4 regions of the Streptomyces sp. NPDC050806 genome follow, and region 3 is predicted to be linked to each of the others. Evidence: riboswitches for the same ligand, from Rfam matches in the RefSeq annotation. Region 3 holds a riboswitch; each other region holds the start of a gene.

Region 1 (7,456 bases), on a different contig from region 3:
AGGCCAGCCGGTCCGAGGTACAGAAGTGGCGGAACACCGCCGAGCGGCGGGCCGGTGGCGCCGAGCGGCTGAAGGCGATGTCGCTCCAGCAGGCCATCGCGCCGGGCGAGATCGACGGCATGGCCCGCAACCAGATCCTGATGGACGGGATCGCGAAGAAGCTCGGCGTGAACCGCCAGACGCCGCAGGGGCAGCAGAAGCTCGCCGAAGAACTGGCCAAGAGCTCGCGTGACCTCGGCATCGACGTGAACCCGCGCTTCGGCAAGTGGAACGACCGCCAGGTCATGCTCGGCGAGGCGAAGACCCCGTGGGTGCGTACGGAGCAGAAGCAGCAGGTGTGACGTCCGGGCGGCAGGCGTCCGGCCTGCCGCCCGGCCACCCGCCCCCGTGCGTTACGTTCGACGGGTGAACGCTTCCGCCACCGGCCGCCTGGTCCTGCTCACCACCAGCCACCGGGTCGCACCCGGCCTGCTGTCCTGGCCCGCGTGGCAGACGCTGCGCACCGCCGACCGCGTGCTGTGCGGCGACCCCGACCACCCGCAGCTGCCCTACCTCGCCGAGGCGGGCATCGCGGCCGAGACCGCCGAGCCCACCGCCCGCGAGCTGGTCGACTACTGCGTGGCCGGCGGGCGCACGGCCGTCGTGCTGACCTCGGCCGCCGGGGAGAGCGCGCTGACCGACGGGCTCGCCCGCCTCGCCGGTTCGGGGCGTGAGGCGATGCCCGACCTGGAGCTGCTGCCCGGTTCGTACGACCTGCCAGGCGCCCGGCTGCTGGACCTCGTACAGGTCATGGACCGGATCCGGGTCGCCTGCCCGTGGAGCGGCGTCCGGACCCACGAGGACCTGGCGAAGTACGGCCTGGAGGAGATGTACGAGCTGGTCGAGGCGATCGAGGAGGGCGACCGGGAGGCGCTGGCCGAGGAGCTGGGCGACGTGCTGCTCCAGGTCGTCTTCCACTCCCGGATCGCGCAGGACGACCCCGACGAGCCGTTCTCCGTCGACGACGTCGCGGGCATCATCGTCGACAAGCTGATCAACCGGCACCCGCACGTCTTCGGCGACGAGGAGGCCGCGACGCCGGAGGAGGTCCGGGCCCACTGGCTGCGGACCAAGGCCGCCGAGAAGCAGCGGGAGTCCGTGACGGAGGGCGTGCCGCTGGGGCAGCCGGCCCTGGCGCTGGCCGCGAAGCTGGCGTCCCGGGCCCGTACCGCCGGCCTCGACGTGCCGGTCACGGGCGAGGGCATCGGCTACGAACTGCTGGCGCTGGCCGCGCGGGCCCAGGAAGAGGGCACCGACCCGGAAACCGCCTTGCGGGCGGCGGCTCGTACGTATCGGGACGCGATTGTGGCGGCGGAGGGGGCGGAGGGGGCGGTCTAGCTGATTCCTGGCAGGGCCCCTCCCTCTCCCCAACCACAGGGAGTCGAGTCGGGGGCCGGCGCCAATCCCACCCCCACCCCCACCCCCACGGCGAAAGCCCCTCCCCCACCTCCACCGCACTCCCACAAACGCTACCGGCCGCAACTGACAGTGACCGGGCCCTGTGGACAACTGACAGTGACCGGGCCCTGTGGACAACCGGATAGGGCCGGTGGACAACCGGATACGGTCGAAGCGTGCACGACACCACCGCCTCCGCCTCCACAACCCCCTCCACCTCCACCTCCACCTCCACCTCCCCCTCCGCCTGTCCCGAGCTCTTCACCTGGGAGTTCGCCGCCGATCCGTATCCCGCGTACGCCTGGCTCCGGGAGCACGCGCCGGTGCGCAGGACCACGCTTCCCAGCGGCGTCGAGGCGTGGCTGGTCACCCGCTACGCCGACGCGCGCGAGGCGCTGGCCGACCCCCGGCTGTCGAAGAACCCGCAGCACCACAGCGAGGCCGCGCACGGCAAGGGCAAGGTCGGCATCCCCGGCGAGCGCAGCGCCAACCTGATGACGCACCTGCTCAACATCGACCCGCCGGACCACACCCGGCTGCGCCGCCTCGTCGCCAAGGCGTTCACCCCGCGTACGGTGGCCCGGTTCGCGCCCCGCGTGCAGGAGCTCACCGACCAGCTGATCGACGGCTTCGCGGCGCGCGGCGAGGCCGACCTCATCCATGAGTTCGCCTTCCCGCTCCCCATCTACGCGATCTGCGACCTGCTGGGCGTGCCGCGCGAGGACCAGGACGACTTCCGGGACTGGGCCGGGATGATGATCCGGCACGGCGGGGGACCGCGCGGCGGAGTCGCCCGGTCCGTGAAGAAGATGCGTGCGTATCTGGCCGACTTGATCCACCGCAAGCGGGAGTCGCTGGCGGCGCAGGAGACCGGGGACGAGGATCTGATCTCGGCCCTCATCCGCGCCTCCGACCATGGCGAGCACCTCACCGAGAACGAGGCGGCGGCGATGGCGTTCATCCTGCTCTTCGCCGGGTTCGAGACGACGGTCAACCTGATCGGGAACGGTACTTACGCCCTGCTGCGCAACCCCGGACAGCGGGCGCGGCTGCAGGCCGCGCTGGCCGCGGGCGACGAGGAACTGCTCGCCACCGGGGTCGAGGAACTGCTGCGCTACGACGGGCCGGTGGAGCTGGCGACCTGGCGGTTCGCGACGCAGGAGCTGACCATCGGCGGGCAGACGGTCGCCGCGGGCGACCCTGTGCTGGTCGTACTGGCGGCCGCGGACCGGGACCCGGCGCGCTTCGAGGAGCCGGACGCGCTGGACCTCGGGCGCCGCGACAACCAGCACCTCGGGTACGGGCACGGCATCCACTACTGCCTGGGCGCGCCGCTGGCCCGCCTCGAAGGCCGTACGGCGCTGGCGACCCTCCTGACCCGGCTGCCCGATCTGGAGCCGGCTGCGGATCCGGACGATTTGCGGTGGCGCGGCGGCCTGATCATGCGCGGGCTCCGGGCCCTGCCGGTGCGGTTCACGCCCGAGCAGCCGGGCGCTTCGGACGGGGTGTCAGAAAGGGCATTCCCGCAGGTACCGGAACGAGACAAGGGTGCGGAACAGGGCCTGAACTGACGTGGCGTCAGCGGCGTGATCCACGCGTGATCTCCGCTACACCGGCTTGAGACCGGACCGGGCCCCCGCTACCTTGCGTGCGACAACTCAAGCCGCCGCTCGAAAGGCATTCGCATGCGCTCCGGCAACGGTAGACACCGCCGCCCCCGCCAGGCCCCCGCCCTCCTGGTGGCGGCCTCCGTCACGGGTGCGGGCCTGGCCCTGCCGCTGCTGACGGCGGGCGGCGCGCAGGCCGCCGACACCGCCACCTGGGACCGCGTCGCCATGTGCGAGAGCGGCGGCATGTGGAGCGCCAACGCCGGCAACGGCTTCTACGGCGGGCTCCAGCTGACCCTCCAGATGTGGCGGGACTACGGCGGCGAGTCCTACGCCGAGCGCCCGGACCTCGCCAGCCGCTCCCAGCAGATCGCGGTCGCCGAGTCGATCCTGAACGACCGTGGCCCGGACGCCTGGCCCAGCTGCGCCGTCAACGCCCGCCTGGACGTGGACGGCCTGATACCCGACGTGGACCCGGGCGGGTCGGAGGCGCCCGCCCCGCAGCCCTCGGAGTCCGGCGACGACGCCTCCGGCGGCCCGTCCGCCGGTACGGGCGAGGAGGGCGGCGGCGACTCGGCGCAGCCGTCCGACGGTGCCTCCTCCGAGCCGTCCGGCGACGCCACGACCGACCCCTCCGATGAGGCCACGACCCCGCCGGCGGACGAGCCCGACGCCGAGCCGTCCGGCGACGCCACCGCCAAGCCGTCCGACGGCGCCACGGACGCCGACAAGGGTTCCGGCGCGGACTCCGGTGAGGACTCCGCGGGGCGGGATGCGGGCGGCTCCGCCGACCGGCCGTCCGGCGACGCGTCCGCTCCTTCCGGCGACCCCTCGGCCCCCGGTACCGGCCGCCACCGCGGCTCGGCGGGCGACGGTGCGGGCGAGAGGGCGGACGGCAAGGGGAAGGACGGCCGTTCCACGGGGCGGCACGCCTCGCGCGGCGGGGACGCGCACCGCGGTACCTCGGGTGGCGACGACACGTACACGGTGCGGCCCGGCGACAGCCTGTCCGCGATCGTCGAGGAGCGCGGGCTGACCGGGGGCTGGACCGGCCTGTACGCCGCCAACGAGGGCGTCATCGGGACCGATCCGGACCTTATCCACCCTGGTCAGCGGCTCGATCTGGGGCAGTGACGCAGGGGGCGGGCGGCATAAGTGCGGCCGGGTTGTACCCAATTGGGGAAAGTGAGACATGGGTCTCGTCCCGGAGCGTTTCCGCCCGCCGTATCCGTTGTTTCCATACCGTGTTCGACCTGCGCAAACGGATGGTTTCGATGATCGAAAACGGTCAACTGTCCTACGAAAGGGTGGTTTGAACCGCCGAGGGGTGTGTGTTTACGTTCTTCACCGCTCGCACCAAGCGGGCCCGCCGATCATTCGCCGAATCCTGCCGGTGATCGGTCGGACAACCGTCGCGCAAGCGCCGTAGGCAGGAGCGGGGGACCCAAGGTAAGTGCCGTCACCGCAGTGGAAACGCAGCGGGCGGCTTGGGGTGAAGCCGGGTGTGCGGAAGCGCGTCCGGCCGGGCCACTCACAGCCCGAACCCGACAGCTCACCTCGCAGGCGTCGGTGAGGAAGAACAACCATGCTCAAGGGCAAGCACCGCCGCCCCTCGAAGGCCGTCCGCGTCGTCACGCTCGCCGGTGTCGCCGGCGCCGCCGTGGCCGTTCCGCTGATGACCGCCGGTTCCGCCAACGCCGCCTCGGTCGCCACCTGGGACAAGGTCGCCCAGTGCGAGTCCGGCGGCAACTGGTCGATCAACACCGGTAACGGCTACTACGGTGGCCTGCAGTTCAACAACCAGTCCTGGGCCGCCGCCGGCGGTACCAAGTACGCGCCGCGTGCCGACCTGGCCACCAAGGACCAGCAGATCGCCACCGCCGAGAAGCTGCTCGCCATGCAGGGCCCGGGTGCCTGGGGCTGCGCCGGTGCCGGCGGCCTGACCGCCGGTGGCCCGGCCGCGCAGGTGGACACCGGCTCCGGCCAGGCCCAGCAGCAGGCCCCGAAGCAGGAGGCGCCGAAGCAGCAGGCCGCCCCCAAGCAGGAGGCGCCGAAGCAGCAGGCCGCCCCGAAGCCGCAGTCGGTGCAGCCCAAGGCCGCCCCGAAGCAGGGCCACGGCAACTACACCGTGAAGTCCGGCGACACCCTGGGCAAGATCGCCAAGGCGCACGGCGAGAACTGGAAGACGGTCTACGAGAACAACAAGTCGACCGTGGGCGACAACGCCGACCTGATCTTCCCGGGCCAGAAGCTCGAGGTCTGATCCGCCTCACTGACGGGTCCTGACAGCCCCCCCGGCCGGGGCCGCCGTCCGATCGGTGCACGATCGGCGTGCGGCCCGGCCCGTGTGACCGCCCCGCCGCGACGCGAAGCCCCCGAGCGCGTCACGGCGGGGCTTCACGTTTGCGGGGCGGCTTTGGCGCGCAGGCATCCGGGCGGGCCGCCGCTCAGATGCGTAGTGCCCGTTATGGCAGATATGTCCGCCATGAAAACCGGTTCTTACCTCCCGTATTGAGGGCCTTTGGGTCCTTTTTCGTCTCACGGAAGGGGCTAGGGGCAGGCGGACGGTCCCCGGGCCGTTAGGCTCGTGTTGCAGAACTCCAGATGACACCCATGAAGGAGACAACGTGCCGTCGATCGACGTCGTCGTAGCTCGCGAGATCCTCGACTCGCGAGGCAACCCCACGGTCGAGGTCGAGGTCGGCCTCGACGATGGCAGCACCGGCCGCGCTGCCGTGCCGTCCGGCGCCTCCACCGGCGCCTTCGAGGCCATCGAGCTGCGTGACGGCGACCCGAACCGTTACCTCGGCAAGGGCGTCGAGAAGGCTGTCCTCGCCGTGATCGAGCAGATCGGCCCCGAGCTGGTCGGCTACGACGCCACCGAGCAGCGCCTCATCGACCAGGCGATGTTCGACCTGGACGCCACCGACAACAAGGGCTCCCTGGGCGCCAACGCGATCCTGGGCGTCTCCCTGGCCGTCGCGCACGCCGCGTCCGAGGCCAGCGACCTGCCGCTGTTCCGCTACCTCGGCGGCCCGAACGCGCACGTGCTGCCCGTTCCGATGATGAACATCCTCAACGGCGGGTCGCACGCCGACTCCAACGTGGACATCCAGGAGTTCATGATCGCCCCGATCGGCGCGGAGTCCTTCTCCGAGGCGCTGCGCTGGGGTGCCGAGGTCTACCACACCCTCAAGAAGGTCCTGAAGGCCAAGGGCCTGGCCACCGGCCTGGGCGACGAGGGCGGCTTCGCCCCGAACCTGGGCTCCAACCGTGAGGCCCTCGACCTCATCCTGGAGGCCATCAAGGAGGCCGGCTACGCCCCCGGCCAGGACATCGCGCTCGCGCTGGACGTCGCCGCCTCCGAGTTCTACAAGGACGGCAAGTACCAGTTCGAGGGCAAGGAGCGCTCGGCCGCCGAGATGACCGAGTACTACGAGGAGCTCGTCGCCTCGTACCCGCTCGTGTCCATCGAGGACCCGCTGTTCGAGGACGACTGGGCCGGCTGGAACGTCATCACCGAGAAGCTCGGCAGCAAGGTGCAGCTCGTGGGCGACGACCTGTTCGTCACCAACCCCGAGCGCCTGGCCCGCGGCATCGAGGAGAACTCCGCCAACGCCCTCCTGGTCAAGGTCAACCAGATCGGTTCGCTGACCGAGACCCTGGACGCCGTCGAGCTGGCCCAGCGCAACGGCTTCAAGTGCATGATGTCGCACCGCTCCGGTGAGACCGAGGACGTCACCATCGCCGACCTGGCCGTCGCCACCAACTGCGGCCAGATCAAGACCGGCGCCCCGGCCCGCTCCGAGCGCGTCGCCAAGTACAACCAGCTGCTGCGCATCGAGGAGATCCTCGACGACGCCGCGGTGTACGCGGGCCGCAGCGCGTTCCCGCGCTTCAAGGGCTGAGTCGGCCCTGCGGCTCAAGGGCTGACGCCCGCGCCTCAAAGGCTGACACCCCGCGCCTCAAAGGCTGAGTGCTGACGGCCCCGCGGCCGGAAAGCCCCGGCTTCCGTACGTCCCCGGCAGCGGTCCCGTACCGTTGCCGGGGACGTATGTACGAGGCGAGGCAGGGGAGGCGGCAGGTGTCCGCGGAACGCTTCTCGACCGCGACCCGGCTCAAGGCGCTCGGCGAGCAGGCCGCGGCCCGGGTCTACCGCGCGCGCTCCCCGCGCCGCAGCCGGCTCACCGGCCGCGCCGCGCTGCTCGCGCTCGTCCTGTGCTCGCTGGTCGTGGCCCTGGCGTACCCGATAAGGGCCTACGTCTCCCAGCGCTCGGACATCGACGACCAGCGCCGCCAGGCCGAGACCACGCAGGACGCCGTACAGCGGCTGCGCCAGGAGAAGGCCCGCTGGCAGGACCCCGCGTACGTGCGCCAGCAGGCCCGCCGCCACCTGCACTACGTACTGCCCG
Region 2 (7,456 bases), on a different contig from region 3:
GTACTGCCCTTCGTACGCGGCGCGGCCGGCGTCCTCCTGGTCGGCATCGGCGTCACCGCCATCGTGATCCTCCAGGGCTCGGTCCGGAACCTCGGCTCGGTCCTCCAGGCCGCGCTCGCCGTCGTCGTCGGCATCGCCCTGCTCGCGGGCCCCTACCTCGTGCGCATGATGCAGGACCTCTCCGAGGAGCGCCTGATGCGCATCAGGGCACAGGAGCGCGCCGAGGTCGCGGCCCATGTCCACGACTCCGTCCTGCACACCCTGACGCTCATCCAGCGCAGCGCCGACGACCCACGGGAGGTGGCCCGCCTCGCCCGCGCCCAGGAGCGGGAGCTGCGCGCCTGGCTGTACAAGCCGGAGGGCCGCGGCAAGGACGAGACCGAGGAGCCGGACCGGCTCGCGGACGCCGTCCGGAAGGCGGCGGCCGAGGTCGAGGACGCCCACGGCGTGCCGATCGAGGTCGTGGTCGTCGGCGACTGCCCGCTGGACGAGCAGCTCGGGGCGCAGCTGCAGGCCGCGCGCGAGGCGATGGTGAACGCGGCCAAGTACGGTGGCAGCGGCGGCGCGGTGCAGGTCTTCGCCGAGGTGGAGGGCCGGTCGGTGTTCGTCTCCGTACGCGACCGGGGGCCCGGCTTCGACCTGGACGCGGTGCCGGCGGACCGGATGGGCGTACGGGAGTCCATCATCGGGCGGATGCAGCGCAACGGCGGTACGGCGCGGCTGCGCTCGGCCCCGGACGGGGGGACGGTAGTGGAACTGGAAATGGAGAGGGCCGCGGAATGAACGCCACCGAAGCAGCACAGGGGAGCGGCGAGGGGGCGGCCCGGCGGGCGCGCGTGGTCCTCGTCGACGACCACCGGATGTTCCGTACGGGCGTCCAGGCCGAGATCGGGCAGACCGACATCACCGGCGTCGAGGTGGTCGGCGAGGCCGCCGACGTCGACCAGGCGGTCACGGTCATCACGGCCACCCGGCCCGAGGTCGTCCTGCTGGACGTGCACCTGCCCGGCGGCGGCGGGGTGGAGGTGCTGCGCCGGTCCGCTTCCCTCATGGCCGACCCGGAGCGCCCGGTCCGGTTCCTGGCCCTGTCGGTGTCCGACGCGGCGGAGGACGTCATCGGCGTCATCCGGGGCGGGGCGCGCGGTTACGTCACCAAGACGATCACCGGTACGGACCTGGTGGACGCGGTCTTCCGGGTCGCGGACGGCGACGCGGTCTTCTCCCCGCGACTGGCCGGTTTCGTTCTCGACGCCTTCGCGTCGACGGACGCCCCGCCCGTCGACGAGGACCTCGACCGTCTCACCCAGCGCGAGCGCGAGGTGCTGCGGCTGATCGCCCGCGGCTACGCGTACAAGGAGATCGCCAAGCAGCTCTTCATCTCCGTCAAGACGGTCGAGTCGCATGTGTCGGCGGTCCTCCGCAAGCTCCAGCTCTCGAACCGCCACGAGCTGACGCGCTGGGCGACGGCCCGCCGCCTGATCTGACGCCGACTGCCGCTGCCGGTCCGGGAGTTCGGCCTCCTGGGGCCGGGCGGCGGGCAGTGTACGCGACAGGCCCGCACTCCGGGGCCCGCTCGGCGAATACCGTTCGATGTCCCGGGGTGTTCCGTGGCTCGTCACCGCGAGGCGACCACCCGGTCATACCTTGGAAGTGACCAACCGGGCACCTCCGCGGTGGTACCCCGGCCGGTACTCCCCGCGGAGGTGGGCGCAGTGACCAACGCATGGCGCTACCGGGGTGACCAGGCGGGTCACCCGGCCCGGGCGGAGGCGCGGCGGGACCGCGCGGGCGCTTCCCGCGCCCGGGCGGCGTACGACGCGTACGCCGCCGGCGGCAAGAGCCTCGCCCTCCACTGAGTGCGATGAGCGAGCGAGGCGGTGCTCACCGCGTGCCCCGTCTGCGGAGCACCGCCGTGGTCACGGGGGAGTGCAGCTCCCAGCCCATGGCCCGGTACAGGGACAGCCCGTCGTCCCGGGCCACCAGCACCCCCTGCGTGGCGCCCTGCTGCGCCGCACGGGCCGCCAGAGCCGTCATCACGACCCGGCCCAGCCCCTGGCGGCGGTGTGCGGGGTCCGTGCGGACCTGGTCGAAGACCGCCGTCGCGCCGGCCAGCGCGACCCGGCCGCCGGCCGCCACCTCCCCGGTCGCGGCGAACGCGCGCGCGTCGACGATGCCGCCCTGGGCGACCGTCTCGACGACGTACCCGCCCGGCAGCACGGCCGGGTCCGGCGGCGGCGCGGGGGCCGCGCCGGGCACCAGGCCGTCCCGCAGCCCGTCGGGCACCTCCGGTGCCCCCGCCGCCCGTGACGCCCCGCTGTGCGACGCGCGGCCCAGCGGGGCGGTCATCAGGTACTCCGGTGCCCGGAACTCCCAGGAGGCCGGCAGCGCGGGCTCGACGGCCGAGCGGGGCGCGCAGACCTTCAGCCACAGGCCCGGCGTGATGAGCGCGACGGACAGGCGGCGCAGCACCGCGGGGTCCGCGGCGGGCAGGACGTACCGCGCGACCTGGTCGGTGCGGCCCACGGCTATCCGGAAGCCGCCCGGTACCTCGACCGCGCCGTCCGTGCCGCGCGAACGCACCCAGCCGTCCACCCAGGCGCGCACGACCTCGGGCCGTGCCACGGGCACGCGGTGGTGCTCGGTCATTGTGTCCACGGACCCGATCGTATTGCGAGAGCTTCGCAATAGTGACGGTCGAATTCGGCCCCCTTGCATAACGCTGCCGGGGCCACCCGAATCCTTGGAAAATCAGGCTGCTTGAGAGAGGTCAAGGGCCGTGCGGGTACATATCGGTGATGGTGTTCGGCTCTACTTCGATGTGGAGGGAGCCCAACTGGAGACGGACGGACCGGACATGGCCGAACGGCCGACGATCGTGCTGCTCCACGGGGGACCGGGGGCCGACCACACCCTGTTCAAACCGGAGCTTTCCGCCGCGGCCGGATTCGCTCAGGTCATCTACCTCGACCAGCGCGGGAGCGGGCGTTCCGTGCGGTGCGGGCCGACCCAGTGGACGTGGGAGCGGTGGGCGGACGACGCGATCGACTTCTGCGACGCGCTGGAGATCGAACGGCCCGTCCTCCTGGGCTCGTCCAGCGGCGGATGGGTCGCGCTGCTGGCGGCCATACGGCACCCCGACCGGTTCGCCGGGGTGGTGCTGGACAGCGTGATGCCCGGGGACACGTACGAACGGCTGGAGATGTTCGAACGGCTGGGAGGGCCGGAGGCGCGGGACGTCGCCCTGCGGTACTGGGCCGGGGACACCGGCGACGAGATGACCGAGGCGTGGGAGCGCGTCTGCCTGCCCCTGTACTCCCGGCAGCCCGGCGGGGACGCGGCCACCCACGACCGGCTCCGCCGGGTGCGCTGGAACGACGACGTGCTGGACCACTTCCGCACGGTGCTGGCGAGGGGGTTCGACCCCTGGCGCGGGCTGGAGCGGCTGGAGTGCCGCGCGCTGATCCTGGCCGGCGAGCAGGACCCGGTGGCGACGGCCTCGGCGGCCCGCCGTTTCGCGCACCGGCTGAGCCACGCGGACGTACGGCTGCACGTCCTGGCGGACGCCGGGCACGGGGTCTTCCGCGAGTCGCCGAAACGGGCGATGGACCTGTTGCGGGACTTCGTGGTGAGCGGTCATGTGCCGCGCTTGCATTGAACCGCCGAGGCCGCTTTTCCGTGGCCGAATATGGCTGCCGGTTCCGGTGTTACCGGCGGGCGCGGGCGTGCGGGACGCGAAATACGACCGGTCGGTCGAATTCTGAGCCGTAATTCATTGATTGCTAAACCGGCCGCCCGGTCTGCCGACAATCGTCTTCCGATACGAATGTGGCGACGATGGCCCGGTGTTCCCCTCGCGTCAGCAAAGCACCGGAGGGGCCCTCGGGGTTCGCGGCGCCGCCGACCCCTCTCCCTGTCCGCCGCGTCCGCCCTGCCGTTGGTACGGCGGTGGCCCGGGTCAAGGGGGAGCGGGCCCCCGCCGTACCTTCGGCGGGGGCGGCCGGCGGCCGTCGGGGCGGAACCGACGGCGGTGGGGAGCCGGCCGCCTGAACGAGGACGCTAAACCTCCCGGCGCCCGGCAAGCGGGCCATTGCCGGGCATTGCCCGCTCCCTTACCGGTCCGTGCCCGCTTCTGGCCGCCGGGTGAATGACGTCGACCGGTGACGTACGAGAGCGCGAACCAGGGGCGCGCGGCAGTTCGAGCCGACGGTGGACCTGCCCGCCGGGCCGCATGGAGCCGGAGCTACGATCGACCACTATGGACGTAGTGATCAATGTGTTCGTCGCGCTGCACATCATCGGCATCGCCTCGCTGCTCGGCGGCTTCCTCACGCAGATGAAGGCGATGAGCGCGGGCACCGCCCGCTTCGTGCCCGCGATGCTGCACGGCGCGATCACGATGCTGGTGACCGGCGTCATCCTGGTCGGCCTGAACCAGATGCAGGACTACGCGGTCGACAACATCAAGATCGGCGTCAAGCTCGCCGTCCTGATCGTCATCCTGGGTCTGGTCTACGTGAAGCGCGACGAGGAGAAGGTGGAGAAGCCGCTCTTCGGACTCGTCGGCCTGCTCACGGTCGTCAACATCTTCATCGCGCTCCTCTGGACCTGACGCCCGACGCACACAGTATGGGCGGGGCGGCCCTGAGGGCGGCCGCGCACTTCGTCTTTTCCGGAACCGGTTCAGGCCGGTCGTACGTTCCCGTAGATCGGCATGTAGTAGATCGACTCCACGCGTACGTTCGCGCCCGGCTTCGGGGCGTGGATCATCTTGCCGTCGCCGATGTACATCCCGACGTGGCTGATGTCGTCGTAGAAGAACACCAGGTCACCCGGTTGCAGATCCTCCGTTGCGACCCGCGTGCCGGTCTTCACCTGGTCCCAGGTCGTCCGCGGCAGCGAGACGCCGGCCGTCTTCCACGCCGCCTGGGTCAGCCCCGAGCAGTCGTACGACGTGGGCCCGGTGGCGCCCCAGACGTACGGCTTCCCGATCTGCGCGCGGGCGAAAGCGATCGCCTTCTCCGCCTTGGTCGCGTACGAACCGTCGGGCACCCCGGAGCCGGTTCCGGAACCGCTGCCCGTCCCGGAGCCGGACCCGCCGTCCGTACCGCCCGAACCGCCGTCCTGCTCCCGCTCGCGCTCGGCCTGCTCCCGCGCCAGCTCCTCGGCCTTGCGCTTCGCCTCGGCCTTCTTCTTGCGCTCCAGCTCCGCCAGCCGCGCCTTCTCCTGCGCGGTCAGCCGGGACAGCAGCTGCCGGGCCTCGGTCAGCTTGCCCTGGACCTCCTGCTTGGACGTCTTCAGCGACTCCTGGGACTTCTGCAGCTCCTCCAGGCCCTTCGTCGCCTGCGCACGCTTGCGCGCGGCCTGCGCCTGCTGGTCCTGGTAGTCGGCGACCGCCTCCTGCTGGCGGCCGGTGAGCCGCTTCATCAGGTGGTTGCGGTCCACGAACTGCTGCGGATCCTGCGCCAGCATCAGCTGCGCGGTCGGGCTCAGCCCGCCGGACCGGTACTGGGCGGAGGCGAAGGTGCCCAGCTCCCGCCGGGCGTCGTTCATCTTCTGGGTCCGCTCGGCCGCGGCGTCCCGCAGCTCGTCCACCTTGGCGCGCTGCGTCGCGGAGCGCTCCTTGGCTGCGTTGTACTTCTGGGTGGCGACCTCGGCCTGCCGGTACAGGCCGTCGACCTTCTTCTTGACCTCCTCCATGGAGGGCGCGGGCTTCCTGGGGGACGCATCCGCGGTCTGGGTGAGCAGCGTGACCGAGGCCAGCGCCGCGGTGGTGAGCCCGGCCGCCGTACGGCGGTGTGCGGGCACGGTGAGCATGCGGGTGCGCGGCTTGCGATGAGACGCCAAGGCCGGCGACTCCTTCCGTGGACCGCCTACCGGGTTAGCTGTCGGGTTCGGGCGCGTGAGCGCGCGCGTGGGGCCGCGCGCCCACTGGTGCTACGGAAGGTGCCCTACGGCCGTGCGGATCGCTCCGCGGGGGCCGATTCACCCCGGTCGTGCGTGTGGGTCCCCGGCTCCGGCTGGCCGTGGTGACGAGCAGTTGCCATGCGTATGGCAAGGGCCGTGCGTACGAACAGACCGGACTCGGCGGGGCGGCCCGTGCCGGTGCTGTCACCGGCGGTGGGGCGGGCTGCCCGGTCGGCACGGTAGCCAACTCGTGTGACTTCTGTGAAGGCTGATGTTCGATTTGCCCGCAATCTTTTCGTGACCTGATCGTGTCCGTGCCGATGTGAGGGCTGTCGCGACCACGGAATGTCCGGTGTCGTTGTCCGTCCGTGACGGGCGGCGGGGTGCCGTACCCTCCGCGCGCCCTCGGCGCCGCCCGGCGCCCGCCTCCCGGCCGCCGGGAAGCGTGCGCCTCGTGCCCCCGGCCGCCTCCACACCGCGTCCCCGCCCTCTCCGCACCGCCTCCCGCACTTCTCCCCGCACCCGAATTTCACGGCCGGGGCCGGGCTGTCGGTGGGGCGGCCTAGACTCGGTGGGCGATGAGCAGCCTCTTTGACGACAGCTTCCTGGCGGACCTCGACCCCAAGGACGAGGAGCCGCCGCCTCCCGAGGACGAGGACCGTCCGGCAGCGGAGGAGGTGCCGCACGACCTCTTCGGTGGCCGCTACGACGCGCCCGTGCAGCGGGACGCGTACTACCGCGACGGCGCGGCCCGCCCCGCCGTCGACCCGGCCGCGCTGCTGGAGGGGCTGAACGACCAGCAGAAGGCCGCCGTCGTGCACACGGGCTCGCCGCTGCTCATCGTCGCCGGCGCAGGCTCCGGCAAGACCCGCGTCCTCACGCACCGCATCGCGCACCTCCTGGGCACGCGCCACGTCCACCCCGGCCAGATCCTCGCGATCACCTTCACGAACAAGGCCGCGGGCGAGATGAAGGAGCGCGTGGAGGAGCTGGTCGGCCCGCGCGCCAACGCCATGTGGGTCTCCACCTTCCACAGCGCGTGTGTGCGCATCCTGCGCCGCGAGTCCAAGAAGCTGGGCTTCACCTCATCGTTCTCGATCTACGACGCCGCCGACTCCAAGCGCCTGATGGCCCTGGTCTGCCGCGATCTGGACCTGGACCCGAAGCGCTTCCCGCCCAAGTCCTTCAGCGCCAAGGTCTCCAACCTCAAGAACGAGCTCATCGACCACGAGGACTTCGCCGGGACGGCGGCCGACGGTTTCGAGAAGACGCTGGCCGAGGCGTACGCGATGTACCAGGCACGGCTGCGCGAGGCCAACGCCCTGGACTTCGACGACATCATCATGACGACGGTGAACCTGCTCCAGGCGTTCCCGGACGTCGCGGACCACTACCGCCGCCGCTTCCGGCACGTCCTCGTCGACGAGTACCAGGACACCAACCACGCCCAGTACACCCTCGTACGCGAGCTGGTCGGCCCGGGGACCCCTGAGGTGCCCGCCGCCGAGTTGTGCGTCGTGGGCGACGCCGACCAGTCGATCTACGCCTTCCG
Region 3 (7,456 bases):
GAGGGAGGCGTTGAGGCGGACGCCGGCCGCGGTGTTGATCAGGCCGAAGGCGTTCGGGCCGACCAGCCGCATCCCGTAGGAGCGGGCCTGGCGCAGCAGTGCGCGCTGCTTCTCGCGCCCTTCGGGGCCGGCCTCGGCGTATCCGGAGGTGAGGATGACGAGCCCCTGTACGCCGTGTTCGCCGCAGTCCTGTACGACGTCGGGGACGTGTGCGGCGGGTACGGCCACGACGGCGAGGTCGACGGGGCCGGGGATGTCGCGGAGCGAGCGGTAGGCCGGTACGCCCTCCGGGTCCAGCGTGCTGCCGCCTTCGGGGAAGGCGTGGTTGACGGCGTACGTGTGGCCGGTGAAGCCGGAGTCGAGGATGTTCCGGAGGGCGGAGCGGCCGACGCCTCCGGGGGCGCGGCCGGTGCCGATGACGGCGACGGATCCGGGGGCGAGCAGCCGCTGTACGGAGCGGGCCTCGGCGCGGTGCTCGCGGCCGCGCATGACGGCCACGGACTGCTCGGTGGGTTCGAGGTCGAATTCGAGGCGGACGACGCCGTCTTCGAAGGTGCGCTTCTGGGTGTACCCGGCGTCCGTGAACACCTTGATCATCTTGGTGTTGGCGGGCAGCACCTCGGCGGCGAAGCGCCGGATGCCGCGTTCGCGGGCGACCGCGGCGATGTGCTCCATGAGCGCGGAGGCCACGCCGCGGCCTTGGTGGGCGTCCTGGACTAGGAAGGCGACCTCGGCCTGGTCGGCGTCGGGGCCGGTGGCGGGGCGGCCGTCGGCGTTGATGCGGTCGTACCGGACCGTGGCGATCATTTCGCCGCCCACGAAGGCGGCGAGCCCGACCCGGTCCACGTAGTCGTGGTGGGTGAAGCGGTGCACGTCGCGGTCGGAGAGCCGGGGGTAGGGCGCGAAGAAGCGGTAGTACTTCGACTCGTCGGAGACCTGCTCGTAGAAGGAGGTCAGGTGTTCCGCGTCGTCCGGGGTGATGGGGCGGATCCGGGCGGTGCCGCCGTCACGCAGCACCACGTCGGCTTCCCAGTGGGCGGGGTAGGCGGCGGCATCCGACGGCGTCTCCATGCGGACAGCGTACGACCGGCTGCGTATCGGGGGCCGGTCGAAGTGCCCCGAAGGCCGCACGGACACGACCGTACGTGCCCGGTGGCGGGACGGTGCGTACGACCGGGTCTCAGCATGCGTACAGCCGGGGCGTGACGCAGGCTTGGACTTCTAGGATCCGAGCGCTCGCCCGGGCTGGGCACACCGGACCACCGGTGCCCGCGTGAGACACTGGTCTAGACAACTTCTCCGACCCGAAGGGCAACACAATGGCTGAGCGCCGCGTCAATGTCGGATGGGCCGAGGGTCTGCACGCCCGCCCCGCCTCGATCTTCGTCCGTGCGGCCACCGCTTCCGGCGTGCCGGTCACGATCGCCAAGGGTGACGGCAACCCCGTCAACGCCGCTTCCATGCTCGCGGTCCTGGGCCTGGGCGCCCAGGGCGGCGAGGAGATCGTGCTGGCTTCGGACGCCGACGGCGCCGACGCGGCGCTGGACCGCCTGGCGAAGCTCGTCTCCGAGGGCCTGGAGGAGCTCCCGGAGACGGTCTGACCCTTCGGGGAGACCCGGCGGGCCCCACGCCGCCGGAACGGCCTCTCACGGCCCCGCCACGGTGACCCGCCACGGGTCACGGGCGGGGCCGTTCTGCGTCCGGCGGGAGGCCGTTCCACGTCCGGCGGGAGGCCGTTCCACGTCCGGCGGGGGCCGTTCCGCGTCCGGCAGGCCGGAGCCCCCTTGCCGGCCTGCCGGCCTGTACGGAATTTCCGCGCGCCCTGCAAGCACAACCGCGTCGAAGACCTCCAGCGGGAAACGCCCCCACCGCAAGCAGAATGCGACGGCATCCACGCAATGCCGCACACGGAATTACCTCGCCGTGCGCGTACTCTCGAAATTCAGGCACGCCGATTGCAGCCGACCACAGGGGACGGAATTCCCCCATGAGTTGTATACGGCAGCGGTGTTAATCCTGAACGCGCGCCATGTTTACGGACCGTTTCGCTTCCCTCACCGCGGGTGCGGGACGGCGCAGCCGGTGGGCGGGCATCGTGCGCTCCACGTGGGCGGCGGTCAGCGCGCGGGCGCGTTCGGCGTCGCCGCGCGCCACCGCGTCCACGATCGCGCCGAGCTCCTGCCAGTAGCGGTCCACGTCCCCCGGCGAGACCCGGCCCAGGTCGACCGCGTACACCCAGTCGATCTTGCGGCGCACCTGAATGAGCAGCGCCGTCATACTGGCGCTGCCGCTCGCCTGTGCGAGCGTCCCGTAGAACCAGCCGTCCAGTTGCCGCAGGTCGTCGGGGTTGCCGTGGCGGGCTCTCGCGCGCCCGAGCCGGACCAGACCGCGCAGCACCTTCAGGTGCGCGGCGGAGCGACGGGCCGCTGCACGGGCGGCACCCAGGGGCTCCAGGAGGAGGCGGATGTCCAGGAGGTCGGCGGCCTCCTGCTCGGTCGGCTCGGCGACGCACGCGCCCGCGTGCCGGCGAGTGGTGACGAACCCCTCGGACTCCAGGGTGCGCAGCGCTTCACGTACGGGGACGCGGGAGACGCCGTACCGGGAGGCGAGCAGTTCCTCGATCAGCCGGGAACCGGGCGGGAACGCGCCCGAGACGATGTCGTCGCGAATCGCCGTGCAGACCGCATGCGCCGAAATATTTCCTCGCATCGTCCGTGCCTCCGCCGCAATCCTCCGGAAACGCCGCCGGGCGGCGCCTTTTCCGTGACTCTATGACACCGGGCCGCCATTTCCGATGGCCGTGACGAATTCCTGGATATTTTTTGGCCGAGGAAAGGGGTACGCGGGAGCGCGGGGGCGGAAGCGTGTCCGGGGACGCCGAAGCCCCGGCCGTCGGGCCGGGGCTTCGGGTGGTACGCGGAGCGCGCCGTAGGGTGCGCGGTCGTCAGACGTTGACGCCGTGCGAGCGCAGGTACGCGATCGGGTCGATGTCCGAGCCGTACTCCGGGCCGGTGCGCGCCTCGAAGTGCAGGTGCGGGCCGGTGGTGTTGCCGGTGTTGCCGGACAGCGCGATCTGCTGGTTCGCGGAGACCTTCTGGCCGACCGAGACGCCGATGGACGACAGGTGGCCGTACTGGGTGTACGTGCCGTCGTCCATCTTCAGGACGACGTTGTTGCCGTACGCGCCGCCCCAGCCGGCCTCGACGACGGTGCCGGCGCCGACGGCGTGGACGGCGGTGCCGGAGGCGGCGTGGAAGTCGATGCCGGTGTGGCTGCCGGAGGACCACAGGCCACTGGAGGCCTTGTACGGCGTGGAGACGTAGCTGCCGGAGATCGGCGCGACGAAGCCCGAGGCGCTGAGGGTGGTACGGGCCTCCGAGCGCGAGGCGCGTGCCTCGGTGGCCTTCTTCTTCTCGGCCTTCTCCTTGGCGGCCTCGGCGGCCTTGCGGCGCTCGTCCTGGGCCTTCTTCTTGGCGTCCTCGGCGCTCTTCACGGCCGCGTCCTCGACCTTGGCGCGGGCGGCGGCGACCTCGGCGGCCTCCTCCTGCGCGTCGGCCTGGGCAACGATGTTGTCGGCGACCCGGTCGCCGGTGTCGGCGATGGCGCGGGTGAGGCCGGTGTCGGCGGTGGTGGCGGCCGGGTCCTCGTTCGCGGCCAGCGCCGGGGAGGCGATGGAAACGGCGACGCCGGTCGCCGCGGCTATGCCGGCGATGTTGCGGGTGGTCCGGGCAGCACGGCCGGGGCGGCGGTGCTTGCCGGTGGCACGGGTGAACGCCATGACCGGCGCACTCCTTTCCTTCCTTCTCGCCTACCGGGTTAGCTGACGGGTTCGGAGCAGGAAGGTCTCCTACGAGCGGCTCCGGGGGGAGTCGCCCGATTCACCCCAAGGGACATGTGGGTCCCCGGCTCCCCTGGCTCGCGCCGTACGGGGACTCGGCGATGACTGCCCGGCGGCCGCGGGTGCGGCGCACTTCTGTCGAACAGCCGGACCGACGCTAAACGGGACATCTCGCGATCAGCAAACAGAAACAGGAGTTTGTGCCGGACGCCACACGGCACGCGAGCAACCACCTACTGCATTCCGGACAAAAGTAGAGATCCCGGGCCGCATTGGCGACCCGGGATCCACTATGTCCTGATATGTGAGCGGCGTTGACGACTTTCACGCCACCCCGTGACGACACCGGTACGAGCCGTTCCGGCCCGCCCTCCCGCCGTACGGCGCGAGCGAATTCACAGCCGTTATCGCGAGGCCCGGCGACGGTCCTCTCCGCCGCCGGCCCGCTCCGCATCAGCCCTTGACGACCGACACCTCGCCGATGCCCAGCTTCCGCACCGGCTCCGCGATCTCCGCGGCGTCGCCCACCAGAACCGTCACCAGCCGGTCCACCGGGAAGGCACTGACCGCGGCGGCGGTCGCCTCGACCGTGCCCGTCTCGGTCATCCGCTGGTACAGCTGCGCCTGGAAGTCGTCGGGAAGCTCCTGCTCGACCTGGTCGGCGAGCGTCCCCGCGACGGCCGCCGCCGTCTCGTACTTCAGCGGCGCCACCCCGACCAGGTTCTGCACCGCCACGTCCCGCTCGGCGTCGGTCAGCCCCTCGGCGGCCAGCGTCCGCAGCACCTTCCAGAGGTCCTCCAGCGCGGGCCCCGTGGAGGCGGTGTCCACCGAGCCACTGATGGCCAGCATCGCGGCACCCGTACCGTCGGCGGAGGACCGCAGCACCTGGCCGAACGACCGCACGCCGTACGTGTAGCCCTTCTCCTCGCGCAGCACACGGTCCAGCCGGGAGGTCAGCGTGCCGCCCAGGCAGTACGTGCCGAGCACCTGCGCCGGCCACACCCGGTCGTGCCGGTCGGCGCCGATCCGGCCGATCAGCAGCTGGGTCTGCACCGCACCGGGCCGGTCCACGATCACGACGCGGCCGGTGTCGTCGGCCACGATGGGCGAGGCCGCCACCGGCTCCGCGGTCGAGCCCGCCCACGCCCCGAGGGTCTCCTCCAGCGCAGCGTCCAGGTCCACCCCGGCGAAGTCACCGACGACCACGGCGGTGGCCGTCCCCGGACGCACGTGCGCCTCGTAGAAGGCACGCACCGCGGTGGCGTCGATACGCGCCACCGTCTCCTCCGTGCCCTGCCGCGGCCGGGACATCCGGGCCGTGGCCGGGAACAGCTGCTTGGACAGCGCCATCGCCGCCCTGCGCCCCGGATTCGCCAGCTCGTGCGGGATCTCGTCCAGACGGTTGCGCACCAGGCGCTCGATCTCGCCGTCGGGGAAGGCCGGGGCACGCAGCGCGTCGGCCAGCAGGCCCAGTGCCTTCGTGAGGCGCGAGGCCGGCACTTCGAGGGAGACCCGGACACCGGGGTGGTCGGCGTGCGCGTCCAGCGTGGCGCCGCAGCGCTCCAGCTCGGCCGCGAACTCCTCGGCGTCGTGCTTGTCGGTGCCCTCGGAGAGCGCGCGCGCCATGATGGTGGCGACACCGTCCAAGCCGGCGGGCTCGGCCTCCAGCGGCGCCACGAGGTTGATCTCGACCGCGACGACCTGCTGGCCCGGCCGGTCGGCACGCAGCACCGTCAGGCCGTTGCCGAGCCGGCCGCGCACCGGCGCCGGGAACGCCCACGGCCTCGGCTGCCCGGCCTGCGGCTGCGGGTGGAACGTCATGGTGGGGGTCACGGCTTCGGTCACTGCGCCGCCTCCTCGGTCTCGGTGTCGTGCTGGGCGGCGGTCGCGTCGGCCTCGGTGGCCTCCACCGCGGCGGCCTCGGCGGGCCCGGTCGGCTCGTAGACCAGCACCGCGCGGTTGTCCGGACGCAGCCGGGCCGCGGCGACCGCCTGCGCCTCCTCGGGAGTCACCTCCAGAACGCGCTGTACGGCGCTCAGCGCGAGCTGCGGGTCACCGAACAGCACCGCGTACCGGCACAGTTCGTCCGCGCGCCCGGCGACCGTCTCCAGGCGGTCCAGCCACTCGCGCTCCAACTGGGCCTGCGCCCGCTCCATCTCCTCGGCGGTCGGCCCCTCCTCGGCGAAGCGCTTCAGCTCCTCGTCGACGGCCCGCTCGATCGCCGGCACCTCCACACCCGCGGAGGTCTTCACGTCCAGCCAGCCCAGCGACGGCGCGCCCGCCAGACGCAGCAGCCCGAAGCCCGCCGCGACGGCACTGCGGTCGCGGCGCACGAGGCGGTTGTACAGCCGCGAGGACTCGCCGCCGCCCAGGATCGTCAACGCCACGTCCGCGGCATCAGCCTCACGGGTGCCGTCGTGCGGCAGCCGGTACGCCGCCATGAGAGCCCGCGAAGGCACCTCCTCGTGCACGACCTCCCGCAGCTCCCGGCCCATGGTCTCGGGCAGCGAACCGTCCCGCGGCGGCTGCTTGCCGTCGTGGCCCGGGATGGAGCCGAAGTACTTCTCCGCCCAGGCCAGCGTCTGCTCGGGGTCGATGTCGCCCACGATGGACAGCACGGCGTTGTTGGGCGCGTAGTACGTACGGAAGAAGGTCCGCGCGTCCTCCAGAGAGGCCGCGTCCAGATCGGCCATCGACCCGATGGGCGTGTGGTGGTACGGGTGACCCTCCGGGTAGGCCATCGCCGTCAGCTTCTCGAACGCCGTACCGTAAGGCACGTTGTCGTACCGCTGGCGGCGCTCGTTCTTCACCACGTCGCGCTGGTTCTCCAGCGACTCCTCGTCCAGCGCGGCCAGCAGCGAACCCATCCGGTCCGCCTCCAGCCACAGGGCGAGCTCCAGCTGATGGGCCGGCATGGTCTCGAAGTAGTTCGTCCGCTCGAAACTCGTGGTGCCGTTGAGCGAACCGCCGGCGCCCTGCACCAGCTCGAAGTGACCATTGCCCTTCACCTGCGCCGAGCCCTGGAACATCAGGTGCTCGAAGAGGTGCGCAAGGCCCGTGCGGCCCTTCACCTCGTGCCGGGAGCCGACGTCGTACCACAGGCAGACCGCCGCGACGGGGGTCAGGTGGTCCTCGGAGAGCACCACACGCAGGCCGTTGGCCAGCCGGTGCTCGGTCGCTGTCAGGCCGCCGGACCCGGCTTGTTCTGTGGCCGTGTGACCCATGGGCATGTACGTCCCTTCGATCCGCTTGCGAGGAAGTTCTGTCACTGTATGCAAGCGCGCCGACATCTGGCGAAGTTCCCGCCCGGCACCCCGCCGCAAGGAGATTCCCCGGAACGAGGCCCGCCGCACATTCGGCTCGGACGGGCGTACGGACGGGTCGCGGTCGGCGATGTCAGACCCGCGGGCCACAATGGTCCGCGACAGGCTCAGCCGTTGAGCACCCAGCACCGGCACCGAGCCTGCCGCCCGGCAGGACGGACACGCACTCGCGCCGCCCCGCCGGAACAGCAGACGCCCAGCCGTAAGCGAAGCCGAGTTCGAGCGAAGGAGCCGCAGCCGCGATGGCCCGCCGCAGCACGAAGACCCGACCCTCAGGGGGCACCCCCGAGCCCCA
Region 4 (7,456 bases), on a different contig from region 3:
CCAAGGGCTCGGTGCGCCGCCGGATCGTGGTGCTGGACTGCTGTTACAGCGGCCGCGCGGCGAACGGCGTGATGGCCGCCGACGGCACCACGGTCCCCGGCGAGGACCTGGTCGCCATCGAGGGCTCGTACGTCCTCACCTCGACCACGGAGAACCTCAAGGCGGAGGCGAAGGGCGACGCCGCGTACACCGCGTTCACCGGTGAACTGATCCGTCTCCTGGAGCGCGGCGACCCGGCCCGCGCCGGTGAGCCGCACCTGACCCTCAACCAGATCCACGGCACCCTCCGGCAGACCCTCGCGGCCAAGCGCCTGCCCCGCCCGCAGCGGCTGGACAACGGCGGCGTGGGCGACCTGCCCTTCGTACGGAACAGACAGCCGGCCGACCCGGTCGGGGCGGCCGCCCCGGCCCGCCGCGGTCCCGGCCCGCTCGTCCTCGGTGCCGCCGGGCTCGCCCTGCTCCTCGTCGGGGCGGCGGCCGGGACGGCCGGGACGCTGCGGTGGGGCTCGGAGCGGCGGCCCGCCACCGATGCCGCCCCGCCGATCCCGGGAAGCTGCGGCAAGGACGGCCGGGCCACCCTGCTGGACGTCTCCGACCGCCTCAGTGAGCAGCCGCACAACGAGTACCTGGGCGACGAGGTGGCCGGCCTGTCGGCGCTGGCGCTGACCGGCGGCGCACAAGGCGACGGGAAGGGCGCCGAGGGGAAGGGCGGGGGCGGTGTCTCCGGGGCGGCGGGCCCGCAGGCTCTCGCGCTGCGGGACGGGGAGCCCGCCCAGGTCTTCAGCATCGCGCTCGGCAGCCCCGAGAAGCTGCGCCCCGAGGTCACCGGAGTGCAGGGTCTCTACCGGTCGGACCGTTCGAAATTCCCGGAGTTCGACGGCGAGGGGCTGGTGGTCGAGAAGGGTGGCGGGACGGTACTTGCCAGCTCCGAGCTGGGCCCCGCGATCCGCCGTTTCAGCCTCGCCGACGGCAAGCAGAAGGGCCCGGACCTCCCGGTGCCCGATGCCTTCAAGCCCCCGCCGAAGGGCGCCGCCGACAACACCCGCAGCCTGGAGTCGCTCGCGGTCACCCCGGACGGCAAGCACCTCTTCGCGGGCATGGAGGGCCCGCTGCTGGGCGACGACGACGTGCACGGCCGCCACCAGATCCGCATCGAGCGCTACAAGGGCGCCGCGGGCAAGGCGTACACCCCCGAGAGCCAGTACGCGTACCAGACCGAGGAGGGGCTCTTCCTGTCCGAGCTGGTCGCCGTGGACGAGACGCATCTGCTCGCCCTGGAGCGCGGCTACATCAGCGGCCTCGGCAACGGCATACGCGTCTACGAGGTCGACCTCACCACGGCCGACGACGTCACCGGCCACACCTCCGTCACCAAGCACGACAACGACCTCATCGCGCCCAAGCAACTGCTCTTCGACCTCTCCCGCTGCCCGTGGGGCGGCATCAGCACCGAGGAGCCGCAGCCCAACCCGGTCCTGCAGAACGTCGAGGGAATGGCGCTGGGCCCCGCGCTGTCCGGGCGTTACGCGGGCCACCGGGTGCTGTACATGGTCGCGGACGACAACGCCCGCACCGCCCAGGCGACCCGGCTGTACTCCGTCGCGGTACGGCTCAGAAGCTGACGGGCCGTACTGGCCGGCGGCGCCCCGGCCGACTCCGAGGGGTCGCCCGTCCGGCCCCCGCCGGGTCGCCGTACCGTTCCAGGGCGGTCACCCTGGGACGGCGGTGGTGACGGGAGCGCGAAGAGGCACACGGGAAGCGGCGCGGGAAAGAGGCCGGTGCGGATGGGGCAAGGCGGAACGGGCATGCCGGGAGAGCGGGAGCGGCAGGCCCGTCGGGACGGGCTGCCGAGGTTCGGCCGCCGGCTGGTGTGCTGGCTGCCCGCCATCTTCCTGATCGGCGGCCTGGCCTTCGACCTGCTGACGCCGACCCGGTACACCGCCGCGCCCTTCTTCTCGGCGGCTCCCCTGGTGGCGGCGCCGCTGTACTCCCTGCGGCACACCGCGCTCACCGCCGCGCTCGCCGTCCTGGCGGAGATCGGCGTGGTCGCCTTCCACGGCCGGATGGGTGGCTACGAGTCGTACACCGAGGCGGTGACCGTCCTGGTCGTGGCCGTCCTCGCGCTCGGCATCAACCGCGTCGTACGGATCAGCGACGCCCGGCTGGCCTCCGTGCGGGACGTGGCGGAGGCGGCCCAGCGCGCCGTGCTGCCGCTGCCGCCGGACCGCATCAGCGGGCTCGACGTGGCGGCGCGCTACGAAGCGGCGCAGGCGGATGCCCGCATCGGAGGCGACCTGTACGCCGTGCAGGACACCCCGCACGGCGTACGGCTGATCGTCGGCGACGTACGGGGCAAGGGGCTGGAGGCCGTGGAGGCCGCCGTGATCGTCATCGGGGCCTTCCGGGAGGCCGCGGAGCAGGAGGCCACGCTGGAGGCGGTGGCCGGGCGGCTGGAGCGGGCGCTGCAGCGCGAGGGCAGCAGGCGTGAGGGGCTGGACCAGTTCGAGGGGTTCACCACGGCCGTCCTCGCCGAGGTCCCGTCCGAGGAGCGCGGGGTGCTGCGGGTGCTGAACCGCGGCCACCCGGCGCCCCTGCTGCTGTGCGCGGACGGCACGCTGAGCGAGCTGGCGCCGCGGACCGCGGCGCTGCCCCTCGGGCTGAGCGAGGTGGCGGGCTGGCCGGACCGCGCGGACGAGTCCCGGTTCCCGCCCGGCGCGATGTTCCTGCTGTTCACCGACGGGGTGACCGAGGCGCGGGACTCCAGGGGCGTGTTCTACGAACCGGCCGTCCGGCTCTCCGGCCGGGTGTTCCCCGGCCCCGACGCGCTGCTGGACGCCCTCGTGGACGACGTGGCACGGCACACGGGGGGCGAGACCGAGGACGACATGGCCCTGCTGGCGCTCCGTCGACCGGAGGGGTGAGTCTCGGAGTCTCCGTGGGCCGGGGGGAGCCCTCGGAGCTTCCGCAGACCGGCGGGGGGAGTCTTGGCCGTGGGCCGGCTACATCGGCTCCGGCTCCGGCTCCGCGAGCCACTGCACGCTCCGCCCGTGCTGCTCCGTGAGCGCGACGGGCCGGCCGTCGACGGCGAGCGTGAGGAGGCGCGCGTCGGCGGGGCGCGGGCCGGGCAGCCACGGCAGCACGCTGTGGCGCTCCTGGGAGACCCAGTGGCCCGGCCGGTCCACGAGCAGCGACCGTACGACCCGGACGAACTCCTCGCGGCGCTCCAGGGGCAGGTGGGTCAGTGCCGCCGTGTGGAAGACGACCAGCGTCGCCTCGGGCGGCGCCTGCGCGGCCAGCGCGGGCAGCTCGTGCAGGAGGTCGCCGCGTACGAGGGGCACCGGCGGCGCGTTCCGTACCGCCTCGACGGCGGCGAGCTGCCGGCCGGCCCGGTCCGCGACGGACACACCACCGTTCCCCGTACGACGACCGTTGCCCGTACGACCACCGTTCCCCGTACCGCCGCCGTACCCCGTATCACCGCTGTTCCCTGTGCCGCCGCCGTTCCCAGTACCACCGGGCCGGGCGCCCCCCGTGCCCGTACCGGCACTCGTTCCGAGGGCCGTGTCGTCCCGCGGGCCCGGCCAGGCCAGGGCACGGAGCCAGCGGATGTCGTCCGGGTCGGACAGGTCGAGCGGGTCGAGGCCGAGGCCGGCCCGCCAGACGACCCGCGGCGGCGCGGCCGGTACCGGCGTGCCCGGGGACGTGCGGCAGGGAAGGACCACCGGGCTGCCCGGGTCCCCGAACTCCGGCCCGCCGTCGTACCGGTAGCGGTACCGGTCCGGATGCAGGCACAGCCCGGCCGCCGCGCCGACCTCCAGGAGCGCGAGCGGCTGGGGGAGACGGGCGAGGACGGGCAGCAGCGTGGCGCAGCGCGCGGGCTCGTCGGTCCGGGCGAGCCGCTGCCTCATGACGTCGCGTACGTCGTCCCAGTGCCGGATCGTCCACTCGCGCCAGCTCCGGTACGCGAAGACGCCGCGCGGGCCCTGCTCGGCGTGCGGGCCGTCGAGGTAACGGACGGCGGCGAGCAGGAGGTTGGGCTGCTGCTGGTTGCCGTGCGGCAGCGAGACGGCCAGGAAGTCGCAGAAGTCCGGGTCCTGGCTGATGCGGGCGGTCAACTCCTCGTGGGCGTCGGACTCGCCCCGCGCCTGCTGCCACGCGAAGTCCGCGTACCGATCAGCCACTGCCTGCGCGCTGTTGACGACCATGATCAGACGCTACTGCTCTCACTTTCCGTAGCCGAGGCGCACCCCTCCGCATAACAAGTGACAAACGATCAGTCCGGTTGGGGTTTCCGATCCACGGCCAACTCGCCCCAATTTAGCCGTGGCTGCGTGTATAAGTCCTGGTCAGCGGTCGTACGGATTCCGGGGAACGCTTGGAATCCAGCCGTCGCGTCCATTACTGTCCGATAACGGAGCGCGGTCGTTACAGCCGTCGCAAGAGACGGCAACGCGCGCCGACGCCGAATCCCAACAGCGCACTTCATTACCGCACCACCCGCCAAGGGAACCGGGGAACCACCACCTTGGGGTGAATCGGGCGACTCCCCCGGAGCCGCCCGTAGGAGACCTTCCTGCTCCGAACCCGTCAGCTAACCCGGTAGGCGAGAAGGAAGGAAAGGAGTGCGCCCCCGTGGCGTCCAACAAGCCTGCCCCCGAACCGTCCCGCCGGACCGCGTACGAGCCGTTCGCGACGCACGAGGGCGCGGTGCACGACCCGCACGCGTACCAGGATTCTTCGTCTCCGCACCCGTACTCGCACCCGTATCCGGGTGGCCACGAGGCCCCCGGGGCCCACACGGAACCGGCGTTCGCCGACACCGCGGCCTTCCCCGCGGTCTCCGACACGGCCACCTTCCCCGCTGTGACCGCTACCGGTCCTGTGACCGCTACAGGCCCGATGGCCGGTACGGGCCCGATGACCGGTACGGGTGCCGTGGCCTTCGGCGGTGCCGTGGCCTTCGGCGCGCGCGGCGGCGCCCACGATGGCGTGCCGTACGGCGCAGGCGCAGGTGACGGCGTGCACGACGGCGCGTGGGAGGAATGGAACCCCACGGAGGAGTCCGTACGCCCCGTACGCGGCCGGCACCGTGTGGCCAAGCAGCGCGGCGGCGGCCTCGCCCGCAGCAGCACGGTACTGGGCGTCGGCGTCATGGCGGCGGTCGGCGCGGGCGGCATCGCCACCGCGCAGGGCAAGCCGCAGGTCTCCATATCCATGCCCGACCTGGGCGGCATGGCCGAGCGCGTGTCCGAGAAGCTGGGCTCGCACGACTCCGCCGACACGGCGAACGCACAGGGCGGCCCGTTCACGCAGGCGGCCGGCGCCGCCGGGGGCGAGCACTCCCAGGGCGGCGACGCCCTCCGCGCCCGCATCATGGAACAGGCCGAGCAGGCACAGAACTCCGCCGACCAGGAGGCCCGCGAGGCCGCCGAGAAGGCCGCCGTCGAGCAGGCCGAGGCGGAGGCCGCCGAGCGCCGGCAGCAGGCCGAGGCCGCGAAGAAGAAGGCCGAAGCGGCAGCCAAGGCCAAGGCCGAGGAGGCGGAGCGCAAGAAGGCCGAAGCGGCCCGCGCCGCCAAGCTCGCCGAGCTGGCGAAGAGCTACACCCTCCCGGTCTCCTCGTTCACCATCACCGCCACCTTCGGGCAGGGCGGCGACCGCTGGGCCGCCGACCACACCGGCCTCGACTTCGCCGCGCCGACCGGCACCCCGGCCAAGGCGGTGCACGGCGGCACGATCACGCAGGCCGGCTGGGCGGGTTCGTACGGCTACCGCATCGTCGTCACGCTCGACGACGGCACCGAGCTCTGGTACTGCCACCTCTCCTCGATGGTGAAGACCTCCGGCAAGGTGAACTCCGGCGACGTCATCGGCCGGGTCGGCGCCACGGGCAACGTCACGGGCCCGCACCTCCACCTGGAGGTCCGGCCGGGTGCCGACTCCCCGATCGACCCGCTGCCGTGGCTCCGCGACCACGGCCTGAAGCTCTGACCCGGTCCGACCCGGCCTGACCTGGTCTGATCCGACAGTCGACGGCCGACGGCCGACGGCCGACGGCCGACGGCTAACGGTCGACGGTCAACGGTCGACGGCCCCGAAAACGGCCCATTCTTCGCCCGGCGGGCTTCCGTTCGCCCGTTCCGGGCACTTGTCCGCCGTCGCCGCCGCCTCGTGCGCCCCGCCCCGCAGGGCGCACACAGCAGGAGGGGAGAGGCGGTGGCCGACGGCCGGGTCTCCGCGTGCCCACGGACCGTCCCGGCCCTCCGTACGCGGACCCGCACTCTCCGGCGGCCCCGATGCCCCACACACCGGGGCCGCCGGCTTCCGTACGCCCGTAGGCCCGTGCGTCCGTACGCCCATGGGCCGATACGCCCGTGGGCCGGTACCCCCATAGGGCCGCCGTGCGTCCGTACGGTCAGGCGCCTGGTCCTGGGCCGCGCGAGGTCGCACAGGTACGCGGTCGTACAGGTACGTGGTCGTACAGGTACGTGTACGTGGCACAGGCGCGCGTTTGAGGAGCGGAAGCCACGCCACCCGCGCAGAATGGGAGGACCCGCCGCAGGGCCCCCGCAAGGGACCCCATCTCGCGCCGGTCACGCCGACGGCGCGCCGACCGAAGGACGGACACCGTGGAGTGGACCCTCGAAGTCATCACCGTCCCCGTCACCGACCTGGACCGGGCGAAGGAGTTCTACGCGGACCGGTGCGGCTTCAAAGTCGACACCGACGCGCAGATCGCCGAGGGCGTACGGATCATCCAGCTCACCCCGCCCGGCTCCCGCTGCTCGATCGCCCTCATCCAGGGCATGCCCCCGGCCCCCGGCCAGACCGATATGGCGCCGGGCTCGCTCCAGGGCCTCCAACTGTGCGTGGTGGACATCGAGGCGGCCCGTGCCGAACTGATCCAGCGGGGTGTCGACGTCGGTCCCGTCCAGCACCTCGGTGCCGACGGCTGGACCGCGGGCCGCGGCGAGACCTGGAACGCCTTCATGCTCTTCAAGGACCCCGACGGCAACGGCTGGATCGTCCAGGAGGCCCCGTCCCCCTTGAGCGAGCGTTAGCCCGCTGCCCGTGAGCGACCGACCGTCAGCCCGCCCGAGTGACCGACCGTCAGCCTGCCCGGGCGGCTGACCGGAATGCCGACCGGTCGACGGAATACCGACCAGCCGAGGGAATACCGACCGGTCGACGGAATAACCCTCACACTCGCCCCGCTGAACGGAAACATGGCCACTTCCACTCCTGCTTCCGTTCCCGGCCCGGTGCCCTCCTCCAAGCCGCTCGGCTCGCTCTCCGTCTCGCCGCTGTCCCTCGGTGGCAACGTCTTCGGCTGGACCGCCGACGAGGCGACGTCCTTCGAGGTGCTGGACGCGTTCACCGCGGCCGGCGGCAACTTCATCGACACGGCCGACGCGTACTCCTTCTTCGTGCCCGGCAACAAGGGCGGCGAGTCCGAGAA

Evidence for each region. Region 3 has a riboswitch for cyclic di-AMP ahead of ACZ6WH_RS35965 (M23 family metallopeptidase). Riboswitches for the same ligand answer to the same signal wherever they lie in the genome.
Region 1: linked by a shared signal. The riboswitch ahead of ACZ6WH_RS27010 (transglycosylase family protein) and the one ahead of ACZ6WH_RS35965 (M23 family metallopeptidase) in region 3 are both predicted to bind cyclic di-AMP.
Region 2: linked by a shared signal. The riboswitch ahead of ACZ6WH_RS23225 (C40 family peptidase) and the one ahead of ACZ6WH_RS35965 (M23 family metallopeptidase) in region 3 are both predicted to bind cyclic di-AMP.
Region 4: linked by a shared signal. The riboswitch ahead of ACZ6WH_RS37380 (M23 family metallopeptidase) and the one ahead of ACZ6WH_RS35965 (M23 family metallopeptidase) in region 3 are both predicted to bind cyclic di-AMP.

What each region holds. Positions count from the first base shown of each region.
Region 1 is NZ_JBVJIF010000008.1:490,761-498,216, forward strand. Features, by position in the region: gene ACZ6WH_RS26990 (SurA N-terminal domain-containing protein) at 1-341, shown strand, start outside; gene ACZ6WH_RS26995 (nucleoside triphosphate pyrophosphohydrolase) at 406-1,377, shown strand; gene ACZ6WH_RS27000 (cytochrome P450 family protein) at 1,614-3,008, shown strand; gene ACZ6WH_RS27005 (transglycosylase family protein) at 3,123-4,178, shown strand; cyclic di-AMP (ydaO/yuaA leader) riboswitch at 4,456-4,625, shown strand; gene ACZ6WH_RS27010 (transglycosylase family protein) at 4,630-5,307, shown strand; gene eno (phosphopyruvate hydratase) at 5,672-6,952, shown strand; gene ACZ6WH_RS27020 (FtsB family cell division protein) at 7,129-7,456, shown strand, end outside.
Region 2 is NZ_JBVJIF010000007.1:240,963-248,418, forward strand. Features, by position in the region: gene ACZ6WH_RS23195 (PspC domain-containing protein) at 1-783, shown strand, start outside; gene ACZ6WH_RS23200 (LuxR C-terminal-related transcriptional regulator) at 780-1,484, shown strand; gene ACZ6WH_RS23205 (hypothetical protein) at 1,713-1,856, shown strand; gene ACZ6WH_RS23210 (GNAT family N-acetyltransferase) at 1,882-2,646, opposite strand; gene ACZ6WH_RS23215 (alpha/beta fold hydrolase) at 2,855-3,655, shown strand; gene ACZ6WH_RS23220 (hypothetical protein) at 4,256-4,609, shown strand; gene ACZ6WH_RS23225 (C40 family peptidase) at 4,681-5,844, opposite strand; cyclic di-AMP (ydaO/yuaA leader) riboswitch at 5,853-6,039, opposite strand; gene pcrA (DNA helicase PcrA) at 6,483-7,456, shown strand, end outside.
Region 3 is NZ_JBVJIF010000014.1:145,263-152,718, reverse strand. Features, by position in the region: gene ACZ6WH_RS35980 (bifunctional acetate--CoA ligase family protein/GNAT family N-acetyltransferase) at 1-1,071, opposite strand, end outside; gene ACZ6WH_RS35975 (HPr family phosphocarrier protein) at 1,320-1,601, shown strand; gene ACZ6WH_RS35970 (GntR family transcriptional regulator) at 2,011-2,709, opposite strand; gene ACZ6WH_RS35965 (M23 family metallopeptidase) at 2,945-3,778, opposite strand; cyclic di-AMP (ydaO/yuaA leader) riboswitch at 3,792-3,949, opposite strand; gene ACZ6WH_RS35960 (M16 family metallopeptidase) at 4,292-5,659, opposite strand; gene ACZ6WH_RS35955 (M16 family metallopeptidase) at 5,680-7,062, opposite strand; gene ACZ6WH_RS35950 (DNA gyrase/topoisomerase IV subunit A) at 7,404-7,456, shown strand, end outside.
Region 4 is NZ_JBVJIF010000017.1:23,103-30,558, reverse strand. Features, by position in the region: gene ACZ6WH_RS37395 (caspase, EACC1-associated type) at 1-1,622, shown strand, start outside; gene ACZ6WH_RS37390 (PP2C family protein-serine/threonine phosphatase) at 1,806-2,921, shown strand; gene ACZ6WH_RS37385 (DUF2332 family protein) at 3,000-4,205, opposite strand; cyclic di-AMP (ydaO/yuaA leader) riboswitch at 4,480-4,621, shown strand; gene ACZ6WH_RS37380 (M23 family metallopeptidase) at 4,900-5,988, shown strand; gene ACZ6WH_RS37375 (VOC family protein) at 6,627-7,058, shown strand; gene ACZ6WH_RS37370 (aldo/keto reductase) at 7,224-7,456, shown strand, end outside.